Regions from separate parts of the Spirosoma gilvum genome, predicted to be linked through region 2. Evidence: riboswitches for the same ligand, from Rfam matches in the RefSeq annotation. Region 2 holds a riboswitch; the other holds the start of a gene.
The links. Region 2 has a riboswitch for S-adenosylmethionine ahead of ACYVFD_RS07555 (O-acetylhomoserine aminocarboxypropyltransferase/cysteine synthase family protein). Riboswitches for the same ligand answer to the same signal wherever they lie in the genome.

Region 1 (10,288 bases), on a different contig from region 2:
TTCTTTGGAACCAGATTTACCTACATCGTTCCAGCCGAGGGGATTCTCACGATCAGCGGGCCAGATGGAATACTGCTCTTCGTGGTTGACGACTACTTTGTAGATCGTGTTGTCTTCGCGTTCGTCCTGCATAGTGATTTGGCGGTTTAGGAATGTCCACCAAATATACGCTACGTTTACGCATCATAACTCAGCACGGGAGCCAGCCATCGTTCGATCTCGTCAACCGGCATATCTTTCCGTTGTGCGTAATCCAGCACCTGATCCTTGTTGATTTTACCCACGGCAAAATACTTCGACTCCGGGTGCGAGAAATAGAATCCGCTGACCGACGAGGCCGGGTACATGGCATAACTTTCGGTCAGTTCGATACCAATTTTACCAGCGTCCAGTAAATCAAACAGCGTGCCTTTTTCGGTATGATCGGGACAGGCCGGATAACCCGGAGCCGGTCGGATGCCCTGGTACTCTTCCTTGATTAGTTGGTCGTTGGAGTAGGTTTCTCCGGTGGCATAGGGCCAAAACTCAGTCCGTACCCGCTCGTGCATCCGCTCGGCGAAGGCTTCGGCCAGCCGATCGGCGATGGCTTTCACCATAATGCTACTGTAATCGTCGTGGTCGCGTTCGTATTTCTCCAGCAACGCTTCGATACCGATACCGGCCGTTACGGCAAATCCACCAATGTAATCTTCGCGGCCGCTTTCGAGCGGGGCCACAAAGTCCGACAAGCAATAGTTCGGTAATCCCGGAGCTTTCTGATTCTGCTGGCGGAGGAAATGGAGCACCGTTTTGGTATCGTAAATCAGCTCACCAACCGGACTTACCGCCGTCTGCGACTGCGCACGACTGATTTTGTACTCGATGTGCCGGTGGGACCCATGCCGTTCACAGGGAACATCGCGAACCTGTTCTTCAAACTCATGTAATAGCACATCATCGTCGGCAGTGTTGGCCGGAAAGAAACCAACCACGGCTTTGGCTTTCAACAGCTTACCATCGATAATTTCCTGTAGCAGACGGTTGGCATCATCGAAAAGTTGCCGGGCTTCTTTGCCAACGGTCGCATCCTCGAAGATAGCGGGGTATTTGCCGTGTAGTTGCCAGGTCTGGAAGAACGGCGTCCAGTCGATATAGGCTCGTAGCTCAGCCAAGTCGTACTCCTCAAAATAGCGATTACCGAGGAAAGTCGGTTTGGTTGGCTCGAAATTCCGCCAATCGATGGGAGCCCGATTCTCACGCGCTTTGTCAATCGTCAGGCTGGCTTTCTCCTGCCGACGACGGGCATGGTCGTCGCGAAGTTTGCTGTACTCGGCTTTGATCTGATTAAAAATCTCGTCGCGGGTTGCTGCCTGCTCACTCGTCAAGCGACCGGCTACAGGCACACTCCGGCTGGCATCCAGCACATGAACCACTGGCCCGGCATAATGTGGATCGATCTTAACAGCTGTATGCGTCCGTGAAGTTGTCGCGCCACCAATCAGCAGAGGTAGCGTAAAGCCCTGGCGCTGCATTTCTTTAGCTACGCCCACCATTTCATCGAGCGAGGGGGTAATGAGTCCGCTCAGGCCAATAATATCGACGTTATGCTTACGCGCTTCGTCCAGAATTTTCTGTGTCGGTACCATCACGCCGAGGTCAATGATCTCGTAGTTGTTACAGCCCAGCACTACCCCGACGATGTTTTTACCAATGTCGTGCACGTCCCCTTTCACCGTTGCCAGCAGAATTTTACCGGCCGACGACGAGCCGGTGCCCGATTTTTCGGCTTCAATAAACGGGGTCAGATACGCCACGGCTTTTTTCATTACCCGCGCCGATTTAACCACCTGTGGCAGGAACATTTTACCGGCACCAAACAGGTCACCGACCACGTTCATACCATCCATCAACGGCCCTTCAATCACATGCAACGGACGCTCCACCTGCTGACGAATTTCTTCCACATCTTCATCGATGTAGTCGGTAATACCTTTCACCAGTGCGTACTTAAGCCGCTCACGGACGGGTTCGGCCCGCCAGCTTTCGTCCTGCACAACGGCTTTTCCTTTGGCTTTTACCGTTTCGGCAAACTCAACGAGCCGTTCGGTGGCATCGTCCCGACGGTTCAGGAGTACATCTTCACAGCGTTCCAGCAAGTCTTTGGGAATGTTGTCGTACACTTCTAACTGACCCGCATTCACGATGCCCATGTCCATACCCGCCCGGATGGCGTGATATAGAAACGCCGAGTGCATGGCTTCACGCACGACATCGTTGCCCCGGAAACTGAAGGAGATATTCGATACCCCACCGCTTACTTTCGCCAGAGGCAGGTTTTCCTTAATCCAGCGGGTAGCATTGATGAAATCGACGGCATAGTTGTTATGCTCTTCAATACCCGTTGCAACGGTTAGAATATTGGGGTCGAAAATGATGTCCTGTGGCGAAAAATTAACCTTATCGACCAGAATCCGGTACGCTCGTTCACAAATTTCGATCCGTCGTTCGTAGGAATCGGCCTGGCCCGTTTCATCAAACGCCATGACGACTGTGGCCGCTCCGTAGCGCTTAATCAGCTTAGCTCGCTCAATAAACGCTTCTTCGCCTTCTTTCAAGGAGATGGAGTTGACAATGGCTTTCCCCTGAACGCATTTCAGACCGGCCTCAATCACTTCCCACTTCGATGAATCGACCATAATGGGCACGCGGGCGATGTCGGGTTCGGAAGCAATCAGGTTCAGGAACGTAGTCATGGCTTCGACCGAATCGAGCATACCTTCGTCCATGTTGACATCAATCACCTGAGCGCCCCCTTCTACCTGGCCACGCGCAATGCTGAGGGCTTCGTCGTAATTTCCTTCCTTAACCAATCGGGCAAATTTCTTCGAGCCAGTTACGTTGGTACGTTCACCGATATTCAGGAAGTTGGTTTGTTCCGTCACCTTTAAGGGTTCCAGACCACTTAGTTTCTGATAGGGTTCAGCCTGAGGTCGTTGCCGGGGTGCGTGTTTGGCAGCCGCCTGGGCGATGGCCTGAATGTGATCGGGCGTTGAGCCACAGCAGCCACCGACGATGTTCACAAAGCCATCCCGGATAAACCCTTCCACCTGAGCCGCCATTTCGTCGGGTGTCTGATCATATTCACCAAATTCATTCGGTAATCCTGCATTTGGATAGGCCGACGTAAAAAATGGAGCTTCCTTAGCTAACGTCTGAATATACGGACGCATCAATTCAGCACCGAGCGCACAGTTTAACCCAACACTCAGCAGCGGCAAATGCGACACCGAATACAAAAATGCTTCGGTTGTCTGCCCCGAAAGCGTCCGCCCACTGGCATCGGTAATCGTTCCCGAAATCATGACGGGTAAGTAGCCAGGAGCGAGGAGCGAGGAGTGAGAATTCTCCATCCGTCGGAAATCTTTTGCGTCAGCATGCTCACTCCTCGCTCCTCGCTCCTCGCTCCTATTACTAAAATACTTATCGATGGCGAACATGGCCGCCTTCGCATTGAGGGTATCGAAAATCGTTTCGACCAACAATAAATCAACTCCTCCTTCGACCAGGCCACTTACCTGCTCATAATACGTATCGACCAGATCATCGAACGTAACGGCCCGATAGGCTGGGTTATTGACATCAGGAGAGAGCGACGCTGTACGGTTGGTTGGCCCCATAGCACCGGCCACAAACCGAGGTTTATCAGGATTCTGACGGGTTACCTCTTCCGCTACTTCTTTGGCAATTTTCGCCGACTGGTAGTTCAGTTCATAGACCAGATCTTCCATGTAATAATCGGCCATGGCAATGCGGGTAGCACTGAACGTATTAGTTTCGATAATATCTGAACCCGCATCCAGATACTGGCGGTGAATGGCCTTAATAACGTCGGGCTTCGTGATCGACAACAAATCGTTGTTGCCTTTTACGTCGTGTGGAAAGTCTTTGAATCGCTCACCCCGATAATCGGCATCGGTCAGTTTGTACCGTTGGATCATGGTGCCCATAGCACCGTCGAGGACGAGAATTCGTTCGTTCAGAAGTTCGTATATCGTTTTCAAAGGCAGTTGTATAGTGCGATTGTCAGGAATACCAACAATCAGTGTCCTTAAAAAAGTCCAAAACCGCAAAAAGCTTAGGCACAGAAAGATGGATAGCGGGGAGCTAACTTATCTGGCCCGGTCAATAAACCGGGAGGAAATTGGCACCGAGTCTCAGTAACCAACTGGTTCTGAAAGGGTTGCCAAGACTTCATCGGGTCCGTCCCTCCGTCTTTCTGGATAAGCCTATAACAAAAATAGATAAAAATAGGGTACACTCATACATAGTGTACCCTAAGATTCTAGGAATTGTGTCGTCACCAGCGCCTGTATAACGTATGTGTTAGCAGGGCCGAAGCTTCTCAATTACCAGGTTTGTTCTAAATCCTCTTTTGTATACTGGTGGTTTCGCTCGTTGTAGAACGACTTTTGATCCGTTCGTTTAATGGCCAGCGGATTCTTGGCGGATAGCCGGTACAGCATCGCGATAGGCCACAAAAAGACGAAAAATAGGATAGAAAGAATGATCTTGCCGTTGATGTTTCCCAGCACCTCCGCAATTTTAAACCAGGCTTTCACAATCAGATCGCCAGCCGCTGGAATGACCAGGCTCAACACGCCGACAGCCGCTGCCGCATAGAGCCACCAGGGCGATTTGAAAATAAAATACAGTACTACCAGCCCAGTTACGATCACCAACTGGGCTTTTACCTTCTCAGAAACGTCCATGCTTAGAACAGCGTGTAAATAAACGGTGCAACGGCCGATCCGCCACCAATAACAATCAGAATACCAATCAGTAGCAACAGAATGATCATTGGTGCCAGCCACCACTTCTTACGCTGCTGCATGAATTTGATAATGTCCTGCAAAAATTCCATGATCTAATTTGAGTTTATTTACTTGTGTATCAAACCGATAAACTAAAAAATCTAAGGTTTAGCCGTACTGTCGGCCAGCGCCATATGCCCTGTTCCTGGATTAGACTGAACAAGTTTGAACAGAGCCTCTCCCACCCGCTGATTGACCAACGCACTGGCGTGCCCATCGTTCCGGCCAACTACCCGGTCTTTCGGTTCGATATCGCCCATCAGTTTGCCAGCTTCCAGCACCGGCACGTTATTTTTCTGGAAGAACGAAACCACCGGTTTGACGTATTCCGCTGTTTTTTCCAGGTTATGCGAAAAGGGGAACAAAACAACGTAAAAACGAGCCTTATGCTCTTTGGCATACGTTACAAATTTAGCCAGATCACTCAGATGGTCGTTAATAATTGCCGGAGTTCCGTAAGCTGTACGAGCATAGGTATCGAACGGCGCAAAATTACCGTGTGGAAACTGCCAGTACAGGTAATTTAGCAGATACGACTTAATAAACAGCGATTGAAACGCCCGAGGTACGTCGGAATAAGGTTCAAACGACGCGGGTACTAACCCATGATCGTGAGCCACCTTTTCGATATCGTTCGGAAAATACTGCAACACCAGTATATCAGGCTTTTTGCCAAATTTCACAAGCCGTTCGTATTCATTCCGGGTATCCGAACCCGAAATACCCAGGTTATAGGTTATGTACTGATTTCCCAGCTTTTCGCCTAAAACATTTCCGTAGCGCTCTTCCGCCCGTTTCAGACCGTGGCCCGACGTAAACGAATCACCGACCACCAACACGACTTTTTTACCCAGTGTATCGGTCCGAGGTGTATCGCGATAATCACCTACCATAGGCGGCCAATAGCGTTCAAACCAGATGTGTGACGCCAAGGTGAGTCCACCTTCCTGACTCTGGGAGATGAACATGAAAATAATTTCCACGAACACCAGCAACAGCGCCGTTGGAACTAGCAACGTAGCCAGGTTACCAATCAGTTTAGGCGGTTTCGGATTCTTAACAACACCATAATAATAGATCCGGACAATCTCCATCATCACCAGCAGCAGGATGGCGATTTTAGCAAACCGAACATATATATTATCGAAAAGCCCTCGGTGTGGATAATCCAGCACCACGTTCAGCCGATCTCCGTAGTATAGAAGAAAGGCTAAGAACCCCAGGAACAGTAAACGAATAGCACTCGAAACAAATTTTGATTGCATCAATTCAGCCCATTCGGCGGTAGGCTCCCGTTAGTCTAAAACAAATTCTTCTTTCCAGTTATCAGTATCCTGCCATTCGGGTTGCTGGCGCTTATCGAACAGGTAGTTACCAACTACGAGGTAATCCATTTCAGTACGCATAAAACACCGATAGGCATCATCCGGCGTGGAAACGATGGGTTCGCCCCGCACGTTGAAACTGGTGTTGACAATGACGCCGTAGCCCGTGAGTTGCTTAAAGGCGTCAATCAATTGGTAATACCGCGGATTGGTGTCTTTATGTACCGTTTGAATCCGGGCCGAATAATCGATGTGCGTAATCGACGGCAAGTCGGACCGCTGATAGTAAAGTTTTTCACGCAACGGGAAGCTGGCGTAATTAGCCGGTACGGGTGTACGACGCTTCTGAGCTACTGGATGCACCAGCAGCATATACGGCGAAATGCCATCGTAATCGAAATATTCCGCGCAATCTTCGGCTAATACCGACGGCGCAAATGGCCGGAACGACTCCCGATATTTGATTTTTAGGTTCAGTTTTTTCTGCATCTCGGCATTGCGCGGGTCGCCCAAAATGCTGCGTCCGCCTAATGCCCGAGGACCAAACTCCATCCGTCCCTGCACCCAACCTACCACGTTGCCTTCTGCCAACAGACGGGCGGCTTCGCGGCTCAATTCGTCAAAATTATCGAAGTGTTTGCCAATAGCTTTGTATTTAACGGCCATCAGTTCAACGTCCAGATCGGAGAAAGTTGGCCCCAGATACGATCCCCGCATGGCATCCCGTTCTTTCGTGACCTCACGCTCTTTTCCGAAATAGATATGATAAGCGGCTAAAGCAGCTCCTAAGGCCCCACCGGCATCACCGGCAGCCGGTTGAATAAAGAGATCCTTGAACAAACCAGCCGCCTGAAGCTTCCCGTTCGATACGCAGTTCAGGGCTACACCACCTGCCAGCACGAGCGCATCGGCATTGGTTAGCCGTTTGGCTTCGCGGGCCATGTTCAGGACCACCTCTTCGGTCAGGTATTGAATCGCCAGACCCAGGTTGCAATGGTGTGCCTGAAGCTCATCCTCCGGCTGGCGTTTGGGGAATCCAAACAGTTCGGCCCATTTCTCATCATGCACCATCGTGAGTCCGGTCGCATAATCGAAATACTCCTGGTTCAGCCACACCGAGCCATCGGAACGCAAATCGGCCAGTTTCTCTTTGATCATGGCCATGTAGCGGGTTACGTCGGGCGAATGCGGATCGCCGTAGGGCGCCAGGCCCATCAGCTTATATTCGCCGGAGTTGACCCGGAAACCCAGAAAGTAGGTAAAAGCCGAATACAACAGCCCCAGCGAATGGGGGAACCGTAATTCTTTCAGGATCGAGATGTTTTTCCCTTCACCCAATCCGATCGACGCCGTTGCCCATTCGCCAACACCATCGATGGTCAGAATAGCCGCCCGTTCGAACGGGGACGGATAGAACGCACTGGCTCCATGCGACAAATGGTGTTCGGGAAACAGCAGCTTTACTTTGCTGGATGACTTATACCCGATCTTTTCCAGTTCCTCCCGAATCAGCCGCTTCAGAAACAGCTTTTCCTTGAGCCAAACCGGAATCGACATCAGAAACGACCGTATGCCTTTGGGCGCAAAGGCATAATACGTTTCGAGTAGCCGCTCAAATTTCAGCAGCGGTTTGTCGTAAAAGACAATGGCATCTAATTTATTGAGATCTGCTCCACCGTATTGAAGACAGTATTGTATCGCCTGAGCCGGAAATCCTGGATCATGCTTTTTACGTGTAAATCGCTCTTCCTGAGCTGCGGCAATGATACGGCCGTCTTCGATTAGCGCAGCCGCTGAATCGTGATAAAAAGCAGAAATACCTAATATGGTCATGAACTATGGTACTGTTCAAACAGGGGCCAAAATTAACTGATTTTTTGGTAAACGTGTTATTAAGCTTTCTGCGACTTACTCAGTGGTCAATTCACGCCCACTTCAGAAAAGGCTGTAGGGTAGCAAAAAAGCGTATCTTTGGGCCAGCTTAAAGAGCGAATGAGCGAATGAGTGAAAGAGTGAAATCGTACCGCTGAAGCAACTAGCTGACGCCAATCCGTTCACGTTCTCCCCTATTCGCTCTTTCACTCTTTCACTCTTTCGCTCTTTACTGAATGAAACTAGCAGCTATCGATATCGGTTCTAACGCAGCTCGTCTGCAAATCTCAACGGTATTATATAACGACAATCAGGTTAGCTTCAAACGGGTTGAATATGTTCGTTTCCCGCTTCGCCTGGGGCACGACGTATTCAATTTCGGAGAACTCACTCCCGAAAGTGAAGCGCGAACCACTAAGCTTATGCAGGCTTATAAGTTGCTGATGGAACTGCATGAAGTAGAGGATTATATGGCCTGTGCCACATCGGCCATGCGTGAATCTTCGAACGGGCACGAAGTAGCCAAACGTATTGAAGCAACAACCGGCATTAAAATCAATATCATTGATGGGCGGAAAGAGGCCGAACTGATCAACAACGTAGTGGTACAGGCGCTCGATGATAAACAATACCTGCACATCGATGTAGGGGGCGGTAGTACCGAACTGAACGTCTACGAAAATCGCCAGAAAACCAATTCCAAATCCTTCAAAATAGGGTCGGTCCGGTTATTGGAAGGCAAGGAGACGAAAGGAGCCTGGCGCAAAATCGAAGATTGGGTTGAAGAAAATGTTGACTTGTCGCGGGAGATTGTGGCCGTTGGTACGGGTGGAAACATCAGTAAGCTGTTCAATCTGGCGTCTAAAATATCGGAACTGGAAACCACCCGCGACGAGATCGAACGGATACGAAACTACATTGCTGGATTCAGTCTGGACGATCGGATCAACAAGCTTCGCCTGAATGCCGACCGTGCTGATGTGATCGTACCTGCTTCCGACATTTACATTTCGGTGATGAAGTGGGCCGGAGCCGATCGAATTATTGTACCGGATTTAGGGCTAAAAGACGGCATCATTCAACTGGTGTATGCACATTTAGGCAAGCGCAAACCAATAGGCTAATGGAAACCCGATAGTACCTTTCTCTTCCGGTAACGGCTATATTGTTATTAACGAATCAATTATTTTACATTTAAGTTAGTCATTTAGCAAATTTGGTATGACACGCAAGTGTATTTGGTTTATTTTTTGCTTATAATGCACATCGAAACACTACCCTCGATACCGCCTGGAGCAAGCTTAACCAAAACACCATGGACGTAATAACCACCGTTTCGTTACAAGAGCAAATCGATACACTCATCCGCGAAAATAACCGACTAAAATCGCAGTTGGACGAGCAGGAGATAGATCAACGCTTTCTGATCGAATTCTCGGATAAGTTTGCTACGTATACGGTTGGAGATGAATTTTTTCACTCCCTGGTCAGCTATATTGCTGAGCAAACCCGGCTGGATTTCGTTTTTCTAGGCGAACTAATTGAACCTGGGCCCAATCACTTTGCCATTCGCACGATTGCCCTCACGGCCTACGGACAAACTGTCGGGAACATTCAGTATGATTTACCCGATGGTCCCTGTGAGCAGGTTATACAGGGACAATTATCGAAATACCCAAGTCAATGCCGTCGGTTGTTTCCCAAGAATCAGACGCTGGTTCAATTTAATGTAGAAGGCTACATTGGCTACCCGTTGTACGACACAAAGGGCAATGCGTTCGGCATCCTGACAGTCATGCACCAATCGACCATCGACCAACCCGAATACATTGCTTCCTTATTAAAGATTGTAGCCAAACGAGCCGAATTTGAACTGGAGCGCACGAAATACGAAGCCGACTTAAAAGCTATCAACGAAGAACTACTGGCTAAAAATCAGGAGTTAACCAACCGGAACGCTGAGCTGGCTTCGTTCAGTTACGTAGCCTCCCACGATTTGCAGGAACCGCTCCGTAAAATCCGCTCCTTTGGCGACCGGCTGAAAGTAGCCTACGCACATAACTTAGATGAGGAAGGGGCTGATATTGTTGATCGAATGGTACTGGCGGCCAAGCGCATGTCGCTGCTGATCAAAGACCTGCTCGATTACTCCCGGTTAACACTGCAATCGGATACCTGGCGCCCCCAGCCCTTAAGCGAAATCGTAGAATCGGTAGCCAATGAGTTAGACATTTCGATTCA
Region 2 (10,288 bases):
GGTGCCGTCATATCAATATAGTGGGTATTCGGTCGTTTGGCCAGTTCTTTACCAATCAATTCGTTCGTATACCGAATTTGATCAGCAATACCCCAACGGGCAGGACTAATTTTTATGGATAAAAAATAAAGCGGCAAATCGGGGAAATAACGTCGCATTTTGTCGGCGAAGGTGCAGAAGAACAGATAAACTTCTTCGGGATGACGGCCATCGCCCAGATCATTATCGCCAGCGTAAAACACAACGGCTTTAGGCTGAGCGGGTAGCAGGAGCCGCTCAAAAAACCAGGAACAGGCCGCCAGTGTAGATCCGCCAAATCCCAGGTTCAGGGGATTGATTTGAGGGAAATCCTGCGCCAGTGTTGTCCAGAGCCGGATGGATGAACTACCATAAAAAACCACCCTGTCGGATGCGGGCGGTAACGTCGTCAATTTAGATTCCAACTGCCGAACTTCGGCTTCATACCAAACCATATTCCGTTATTTAACCTGCCGAACAACTTCTTCCAACTTAACTATTTCAGCAGGAGCACTAGCCATCCATTTCCGCAATATATTCGCCAATGGTCGAAACTCGATCAAAAAGCCATCATGCCCGTATAACGAATCAATTTCCTCATAGGCCGCATTGGGGATATGGCGGGCCAGAAACTGCTGCTCCGTAGGGGGAAATAACAAATCGGAACGGATACCCACAACCAGGGTATACGCTTTAATCTGCGCTAATGCGTTTAGAATACTTCCCCGGTTCCGGCCCACATTGTGCGAATCCATCACCTTCGACAGCGTCCAATAGGTAAAGGCGTTGAAACGGTCAGCCAGTTTATCGCCCTGATACCGCTGATACCCTGCCGCTTTGTACCCATCCAGTTGCTCATTGTTATCCAGTGCCTGCGTAAAGCCATATGTATCATAATTCCGATACGAAATCATGGCCATAGCCCGAGCCGCTTTCATACCATCTACTCCCGCATCGGCCCGCTTTTCGCGCCAGGTTGGGTCGGCCTCAATGGCCATCCGTTGCGCTTCATTGAAGGCAATACACCAGGGCGAAGCAACAGCACTGGCCGCAATAATAATCAGATTCTGGATCAGATTGGGTTGTAGAATCGCCCATTCCAACGCCTGTTCCCCACCGACTGAACCCCCTATGCAGGTATGAATTTTTTCGATACCTAACTCCTGCCGTAGCAAATCCAGCGCATTTACTATATCGCGAATGGTAATGGCCGGAAAATTATGATAATAGGGTTGGCCAGTTCCCGGATTTATCGACAAGGGGCCCGTTGAGCCATAACATGAGCCGAGTACGTTGGCACAAACAATAAAATGACCTACGCCCGAAGCTGGCTCAGGGTCAAAATACTTACCAGATCCAACCATGCCGCCCCACCAGTCGCCCGCATCGGCATTTCCCGTCAGCGCGTGGCATACCCAGACAACGTTCGACCCATCTTCGTTCAGCGTACCGCGCGTAGTATAAGCCAGCCGAAATCCCGGCAGGTTCTCCCCCGATTCGAGCGAGAAAGAATACTTATAATCGAAATACTGTAGCGTCAATTGAAATATTGTTTCACGTTTCAGGTTTAAGGTTTCAGGTTGGCTGACGATTTCAGTATTAATGCATCAGTCAACCTGAAACCTTGAACCTGAAACAATTAAATACTAACCGGTTCGGCAATTTGAGCGAAGGCCTGCTCGAAATCCGCTTTTATATCGCTGATATGTTCAATACCTGCCGAAACCCGTAAAACGCCTGCTTCAACCCCGGCACTGGCTTGTTCCTGTTCGCTCAGTTGCTGGTGCGTTGTCGCAGCCGGGTGAATGATCAGCGTTTTCGAGTCGCCCACATTCGCCAGGTGGCTTACTAATTTCAGACTGTTCACAAACCGATCGGCAGCGTCTTTATCTCCTTTCACTTTGAAGGTAAATACTCCGCCAAAGCCTCGTTTCAAATATTTTTTAGCCAGTTCGTTATAGGGGCTACTTTCCAGACCAGGGTAGTTGACGAACTCGACCTGATCGTGCTGCTCAAGCCACTGGGCTAATTCCAGGGCATTCTGTACAGTCCGATCAACGCGTAACGAGAGCGTTTCCAGCCCCTGAATCAGCAGAAAGGAGTTAAATGGACTTATCGCCGGACCATAATCGCGTAACCCTTCAACTCGTGCCCGAATGATGAACTGAATATTGCCAAACGGCCCATTTACGCCAAACACATCGCTGAAGACCATACCATGATACCCCTCGGATGGTTCGCTAAATTGCGGGAATTTGCCATTACCCCAGTTATAGTTTCCGCCGTCGATAATGACTCCACCAATACTGGTTCCGTGTCCGCCAATCCACTTTGTAGCCGATTCAACAACAACAGCAGCGCCATGCTCCAGCGGCCGGAACAGGTAGCCACCCGCACCGAATGTATTATCGACAATGAGTGGGATATCGTGCTGCTTTGCCAGGGCCGCAAAAGCCTCGAAGTCGGGAACATTAAAGCCGGGGTTCCCAATGGTTTCGAGATAAATGGCTTTCGTATTGTCATCGATCAGTTTGGCAAACGATTCGGGGTTATCACCATCGGCAAAGCGAGCGTCAATACCGAGCCGTTTGAATGATACCTTGAACTGATTGTACGTACCGCCGTATAAGAATGAAGTGGTCACGAAATTATCACCCGCATTCAGAATATTGCTCAACGCAATAAACTGAGCCGCCTGCCCCGACGATACCGCTAAAGCCGCTACTCCCCCTTCCAGAGCCGCCATGCGTTTTTCAAACACATCGGTGGTTGGGTTCATGATGCGTGTGTAAATATTACCAAACGCTTTTAAGGCAAACAAATCAGCGCCATGAGCCGAGTCGTTGAAGACATACGATGTCGTCTGATAAATAGGCACTGCCCTTGCATTGGTCGTAGGGTCTGGTTCTTGTCCCGCGTGTAGCTGGAGCGTTTCGAAATGAAGTTCTGACATAACAGAAAAGTTGAAAAGTTATAGAGTTGTGATGTTATTAAGTTTGTAGCCCTTGCCGCGTGTTTACTCTTTGATAAACTCCACAACTATATGACTGTAAAACTTTATAACTTTTTAGGAATACACGACAAACCCTCCCAGTTTTCGTGGCAGAAGGTGGTTGTGCTTAGTAAGCCCCGGCGGGCATACAGCGCTGACGGTAGAGCATGTGAATAAACGATTTATAGTTCCTAAATAACTTTAGGCAGGAGTTAGCACCTTGCCGTGTGGTAGGTTGCCAGCGGTTCCCGGAGCCTGATCTCTCCCCGCTTCTGTATAAATCAACGCGCGTCGGTATGATAAAACCGCGTAACTATTGACTTGATGCTGCAAGTATAACAGCCAAAGGGCGCGAATCCAAAAAACGGCTGCTAATTCTAAACATTAAAACATTTTTTACCACAACTCATTCAATTGTCATGCATGACGTTGAATCCTTATTTACTTTTGTAGTAAGAGACATCCCGCCCCATGAACCAAACCTACCGCTTCAATCGCGAAAACACTACCCGAGTCGCTGGCACCACTACTGTCAAGGACGCTATTGGGCAATTACTCAAAGCCTATCAACTGCAGACGCGCTTTAACGAAACATATCTGGAAGCATTTTGGGGGAAAATGATGGGGCCGACCATTGCGTCACGAACCAATCGGCTGTATGTCCGCGACCGGAAGCTTCATATTGAAATCGCATCCGCTCCGCTTCGCAATGAACTTGTGAATGCCAAGCAAAAGCTCATTCAACTCGTCAACAAAGACATGGGTAGCGATGTCATTGACGACGTCGTCTTTATCTAGCATACGTCAAGTAGGCTGGTAAAAAAACAGCAGATTATTTTTTGTCCTCCCGACGCAGGAGGGATCTCAAGTACCAGGCAATTCGAGATCCCTCCTGCGTCGGGAGGACAAAAAAATACACTCGAATAAGCTGGTGTAAGTTGAAACCTGAATTATTAAGCTTTTAACCCCTCCACAAATTCCTGCATCCCTTTAAATTCGCCCATCGGCTTTAGGTATTGCAGTAGCTTTTCGACCCGATCCAGCAATTCGTCCCGTGAATGCCGACGCACATAGGTTGGAATTTTTTCGTAGGCCGACAAGTCCGTAAACTCCCAGGGATGCACATACAGGTTCAGAAACCCGTCGGCTTCGAGGGTCTGGCGGCAGAGTAATTTATAGTAGCTAAACGGAAAATTTTTCAGGCTTAACCAGAACAGCGGCAACCGGAGTGTTGGAGTAACCGATGCCGGAATTTGCCAGACGCCTACCTCCCGGAACGGATGTCGGGGTTCGCCCCAGTGATTATACCGGCCGGGGAGCCAGGTCGGATGCAGCGATGAATTGTACTGATAACCCGCCTGCTTCACATCGTTCGGGTCAACAAAACCCATACGTGCCCGGCGGAAACCTGTGACAGGACGTTTGAGCAGGTCTTCCAGTGCCAGTCGGGATTTGAGCAGATCGGCCGGTTCAAAGGTGGTATGATAATAACCATGTGAGGCTACCTCATGTTTTTGAGCCAGGCGCAGGATTAATGCTGACTCATGAAGGGCGTAGTTAGCCGTTGTAAATAGCGTTGTTCGTACACCCAGTGTATCGAATCGATCAGCCAGGAGCGTTAACCCGCGCGTTGAAACGGCCACCTGCTCATCCAGCGGGATGTTGTGGCCGAATTCAACGGCGGTATCAAATTCTTCTACGTCAACGGTGAATAAAATATCTCTTCCTCGATTGGGAATTGCCATGGCGTTACAGTCTCCTCGATCTCGCTCGTGTCGCCGATGATGTAGGTAGGTCGGCCTTTCACTTCGACGAATGTTTTGCCCAAATATACGCCGATAATACCGATCATAATAAACTGAACGCCACCAATCAGAACAAGGAGTAGCACCAGGGTTGTCCAGCCCGATACGGTTTCGTTGGTAAAATAATGCTCGTACAGGGCTTCTGCTCCGAACAAAATGGCAAACAACGACATGCAGAAGCCGAGCATCACCGACAGATACAAGGGGCGTGTTGAGAACGACGTGATGCCCATAGCCGCCAGTTGTATCATCTTGCGGAACGAGTATTTCGAACGCCCTGCATACCGAGCGGCTGGCTCATATAGAATCCGGCACTGCCGGAAGCCTACCCATGAAATAGCGCCACGCAGAAACAGATCGGCTTCTTTGAACTGCTTGATGGTATCGACTACTTTGCGGTCGAGCAGTCGGAAGTCAGCAGCACCATCCTCAATCTCCAGATTCGAAACCCGACGAAGCACCCGGTAAAAGTATTTTGACGTAGTCCGTTTGAACCACGACAGCTTCGGATCTGGCCGACGAACCGTGTACACCACTTCAAAGCCCTGACGCCACTTTTCAATCAATGTCGGGATCAGTTCGGGTGGGTGTTGCAGATCGGCATCCAGACAAATGACAGCCGCTCCCCGTGCGTTATCATACCCAGCCCGCAAGGCCATCTGGTGGCCAAAATTCCTCGAAAAGGATATGAACCGGACAACAGGATACTCCTGACTCAACTGCCGCAATACATAGCGTGTCTGGTCGGAGCTGCCGTCATCAACGATCAGGATTTCGTAGGATTCGTACTGTTCCATTACCGCCATCAGTCGGTGTACCAGTACGGGGAGATTTTCTTCTTCGTTAAAAGCTGGTACAACCAAACTGATCATACCCGGATGAAATGCCATAGGTAATAAATTAGTAAGATATCGTTACGGACGGGGTTTCGAAGAAACTCGGGTATAAAAATAAGTATATTTACCTAAACTACAATAAGAAAGTAGTTACGTAATTTTTAATTCTTTTATTTATATCCTTAATACTCTATCTATTAACTACTTGTAATTTGACAAGGCTCTTTCTATGCTTATTTGTCTGTTACTCACTCGTTCGGTTGAGCTAGGGTTAACCGGGCTGCTTCCATATCCAGTTCCTGCTCCATTTTTCGGAGAATTTCGCCATCCAGCAAACTGTTCTGGCGCTGCTCTATCAGTACTGTTCGCTCCACATCAATCACTTCGAGTTGCAATCGGATCGCCTGCTGATACAATTCGGTCGGTCTATGGGTCGTGCTGATCGCCCCTCGCAGCATACCATTCAGTTCATTAATCCGTAACTCATATGTGTTTTTCACATAATTGAGTACGTCATCGTGTACCGAGCCCGCCGAATGATTGGCTTCCAGGTGCGTAATAACCTGCAATGCCATCGTTCGGCGTAGTTTACGCTCTTCCTGTTTCTCATCTATTGACTCCCGCACGTTCAGCGTTTCGACCAGTAAGGGTAAGGTCAATCCCTGCACCACCAGCGTAATAAAAATGACGATAAAGGTAATGAACAGAATCAGGTCGCGGGCTGGGAAAGGCTGCCCATTAGGCAAGGTATTGGGCAACGCCAGTGCACCAGCCAGCGAGACCACTCCCCGCATACCAGCCCAACCAATAACGGCTATTTGCTGCCAGGTGGGTTTTTCTTCTCGTTGGCGGATGCGAGCACTAAGCCAGCGTGGCACATAGGCACCAGGAAAAACCCACAGTAGTCGACTAATTACGGCAACCGCGCTAATCAGTAGTGCATAATTAATGGCTTCGGGAAGTGTATAGCCATTCAGACTGGACACGATCATCGGGAGCTGTAAGCCAATCAGGATAAATACGAGTCCATTCAGCAGGAATACAACAATTTCCCAAACCGAATTGGTCTGTAACCGACTATGGTAGGTAAATAGCTCAGACGTTCGGGCCGAGAGGAATAGCCCTGTTGTGACAACGGCCAGGACACCAGAAAGATGAAAATTTTCGGCAATCAGGTATGATCCATAGGGTGTCAGCAACGTAACAGCCGTACTGGTCACATTATCTTTACTGATCATCCGATGCACCCATATCATGATCCAGCCAATGGCTAGCCCGATCGCTACACTAGTCAGTGCAATACCAATAAATTTATAACTGGCTTCCCACAGTACAAACTGATTCGTGAGGATAGCCACCAGACCATAGCGATAAATTATCAGGCTCGTGGCATCATTGACCAGGCTTTCGCCCTCCAGGACCGTGGTAATACGTTTCGGCACGTTAAGCCCACGCATGACTGATGTAGCCGCTACGGCATCGGGGGGAGCAATGATAGCGCCTAATAAGTACCCTTGTGCCAGCGAAAAGCTAGGAATAAAGGCATGAGCCACAAACGCTACGATGGTAGACGTAAAGAGGACCAATCCAACAGCCAGCAATGATACCGACCGGCTATATAATTTCAATTCTACATTGTCGATCTGCCAGGAAGCCGCATAGAGCAAAGGCGGTAGAAAAACCAGAAATACCTGATCAGGTGACAAAATAACGGGCGGCAAACCCGGTATCCAGCCAATCAGCAGTCCGACAATAACCAACAGGATAGGATAAGATATTCGCAGCCAACGGGCCACTACTGCCAACAATGTTGTGACACCTAGCAGACCCGTTACAATTTCAATTGGATGCATTAAATGAATAGAATTGGGAATGATTGCCGTTGAGCGGTAAACAGCCGAACAAATTTGCTATAACTTTGCCAGTAAACCACGTCTGGTGACAGAGTAACAAATCTACTCGTTATGAATTCATCTCCCCGCCAGGTTTTTACTAAAACACACCAAAGTAGTCAGTTAGTTGAGCAGGAAGAGCAACGTAACGATATTGGCTTTGGCACCAAAATTACGGATTCGCGCTCACGACTAGTGAATCAGGATGGTAGCTACAATATCGTTCGCCTAAATGCCAATTTGTGGGACCAGCTAAACATTTACAATCGGCTCATCACCATGCCATGGTCGCATTTTCTGGGCTGGATTATACTGGCTTATCTGACAGCAAACACGCTATTCGCGGGTATTTACATGCTGGCAGGGGCTGGTACACTCCAGGGCATGGACGATGATTCCATCTACGGTCCGTTCTGGAAGTGTTTCTTTTTCAGTTCACAAACGCTCACCACTGTAGGGTACGGCCATATTTCTCCTAACAGTTTTCTGACCAGTTGCATCTCGGCCTTTGAGTCGATGGTAGGGTTACTAGCCTTTGCGCTGGCTACCGGTCTGCTCTATGGGCGGTTTTCCCGGCCAGTTGCTCACGTTCGTTTTTCCAGCCATGCCGTACTGGCTCCCTATCTGGATGTCAATGCCTGGATGTTTCGTGTCATCAATACGCGTCCTAACCAGCTTATCAATCTGGAAGTAACGGTAAGCCTGTCGCGAATAGAAACCAATGCCGATGGAACACCCATCCGAAAGTATTACGGACTTCATCTAGAACGAAATAAAGTTTCTTTTTTCCCAGCCAACTGGACGCTGGTTCACGCCATTACGGAAAATAGTCCACTGTATGGCCTAACGCCCGACGATCTGGAAAAATCGGATAGCGAATTTCTGATTTCGTTCCAGGCCATGGACGATACCTTCGTACAAAGCGTCCATCGGCGTTTTTCGTATCGGTACAATGAGGTACGGTGGGGTTATAAATTCAAAGCCATGTACGACAGTGCCCAAACAAGCCTTGTCACACTTGACCTCGATAAGCTCGACGATATTGAAGAAGTCCCTTTAAATTAATACGGGTTTACCGTAAACCGTAAAACGATACATTCACCTTGATTCTCCCTCCTTTTTTACGCCCCGGCGATACGGTTGGTGTAGTAGCACCGGCTAGTTGGTTTCCTTATGAAGAACTGGCCGACGGGCTTCGCATTTTACGTGACGACTGGAAACTAAACGTGATTGAAGGGGATAGTCTGCAAGCCATCGACGGCCCCTTTGCCGGTTCGGATGACCTCCGTCGGGCCGATCTCCAACGATTATTCGACAACCCAACGGTTCGGGCTGTTTTTGCGGCTCGCGGGGGTTATGGCTGTTATCGAATTGCTGATGGACTTGATTTAGCAGGCTTGCAGGCCAATCCAAAGTGGCTGGTGGGTTTTAGTGACGTCACTGTCTTGCTTAGTCTTTTCGTTAATCATCAGATTGTGAGCCTTCACGGACTGATGCCCCGTCAATTTGGCGATCCTGACCGAGTCGCTTCGCTGGAGTCGTTACGGCAGTGGCTGTTTGGCGAAGTGCCTGCTCAATACACAGTACCTCCCCATTCGCTTAACCGGATTGGTCAGGATACAGGTCCATTAGTTGGTGGCAATTTAACGATGCTGAGCAATTCAATTGGCACACCCACCGACGTTGACTTTGATGGCAAAATTCTATTCATCGAAGACATCGACGAAACGTTTTTTTCCCTCGACCGAATGATGACCCAGCTTCGACGGGGAGGACGCTTGGCGAATCTGGCCGGACTGGTTGTCGGTCAGTTTACCGATATGCGTGCTAATACATCACTTCCCTTTGGCAAGGACGCTTTCGAGATCATTTCAGATACCGTTTCGGCCTACAGCTATCCTGTGTTGTTCGATTTTCCGGCTGGTCACGTGCCGTTCAACCTGGCCTTACCGATCGGGAAAGACGTGAAGTTGGTGGTTACGGAGCAAACGGCACATATCGAATTCTAACTGTCCCACTTCCATGAGTTTCTCCAATTCGGTCATCTGGATTACGGGAGCATCGTCCGGTATCGGTGAAGCCATCGCACTGGAGCTGGCGAAGCAGAAAAATGTATCGCTGGTGCTTTCGGCCCGTCGTGAAGATGAATTACAGCGGGTGGCCAATCAAACCGGCTTACCGGGTTCCAACCTGTTGGTATTGCCGATGGATATGACTGATGTAGATCATTTGGCCGCTCATGTCGAAACGGTACGTCAGCGGTTTGGTCGAATTGATTACCTATTTCAGAATGCCGGTATTAGTCAGCGAAGTACCGTTGTCGATACCGACTTTTCGGTTTATCGGCAAATCATGGAGGTAAATTTCTTCGGGGTAGTTGCGCTTACCAAAGCGGTTTTACCGATCATGCTGGCACAGGGTAAGGGCCATTTTGTGGTAACGAGCAGCGTAGCCGGAAAATTAGCGACCAAACAACGCTCCGGCTATTGCGCGAGCAAACATGCCCTGCACGGCTTTTTCGACGCCCTTCGATCGGAAGTTTATAATGCCGGGCTTCGCGTAACGATTGTTTGTCCCGGTTATATCAGAACTGCCATTTCGGTCAATGCGCTGGAAGCCAGTGGGCAAAAACACAATAAAATGGACGAGAATCAGGAGAAGGGCATGGCTCCCGATGACTTCGCCCAACGACTGTTACGAGCCGTTGACGCCAAAAAAGAAGAAGTCTACATTGGCGGGGCCGAA

Region 1: it holds a riboswitch for S-adenosylmethionine, as region 2 does, so the genes downstream of both, metH (methionine synthase) here and ACYVFD_RS07555 (O-acetylhomoserine aminocarboxypropyltransferase/cysteine synthase family protein) in region 2, are expected to answer to the same signal.

The regions. Positions count from the first base shown of each region.
Region 1 covers NZ_BAAHBH010000016.1:68,452-78,739, reverse strand. Annotated here, with positions in the region: gene ACYVFD_RS31540 (MbtH family protein) at 1-132, opposite strand, end outside; gene metH (methionine synthase) at 177-4,040, opposite strand; SAM riboswitch class I at 4,146-4,266, opposite strand; gene ACYVFD_RS31530 (SxtJ family membrane protein) at 4,386-4,748, opposite strand; gene ACYVFD_RS31525 (DUF5989 family protein) at 4,751-4,900, opposite strand; gene ACYVFD_RS31520 (SGNH/GDSL hydrolase family protein) at 4,952-6,115, opposite strand; gene ACYVFD_RS31515 (carbamoyltransferase family protein) at 6,146-8,008, opposite strand; gene ACYVFD_RS31510 (Ppx/GppA phosphatase family protein) at 8,284-9,171, shown strand; gene ACYVFD_RS31505 (sensor histidine kinase) at 9,363-10,288, shown strand, end outside.
Region 2 covers NZ_BAAHBH010000002.1:672,593-682,880, reverse strand. Annotated here, with positions in the region: gene ACYVFD_RS07565 (GDSL-type esterase/lipase family protein) at 1-473, opposite strand, end outside; gene ACYVFD_RS07560 (homoserine O-acetyltransferase family protein) at 480-1,559, opposite strand; gene ACYVFD_RS07555 (O-acetylhomoserine aminocarboxypropyltransferase/cysteine synthase family protein) at 1,658-2,971, opposite strand; SAM riboswitch class I at 3,190-3,293, opposite strand; gene ACYVFD_RS07550 (DciA family protein) at 3,482-3,808, shown strand; gene ACYVFD_RS07545 (polysaccharide deacetylase family protein) at 3,964-4,755, opposite strand; gene ACYVFD_RS07540 (glycosyltransferase family 2 protein) at 4,707-5,705, opposite strand; gene ACYVFD_RS07535 (Na+/H+ antiporter) at 5,900-7,504, opposite strand; gene ACYVFD_RS07530 (ion channel) at 7,616-8,608, shown strand; gene ACYVFD_RS07525 (S66 peptidase family protein) at 8,647-9,552, shown strand; gene ACYVFD_RS07520 (SDR family oxidoreductase) at 9,566-10,288, shown strand, end outside.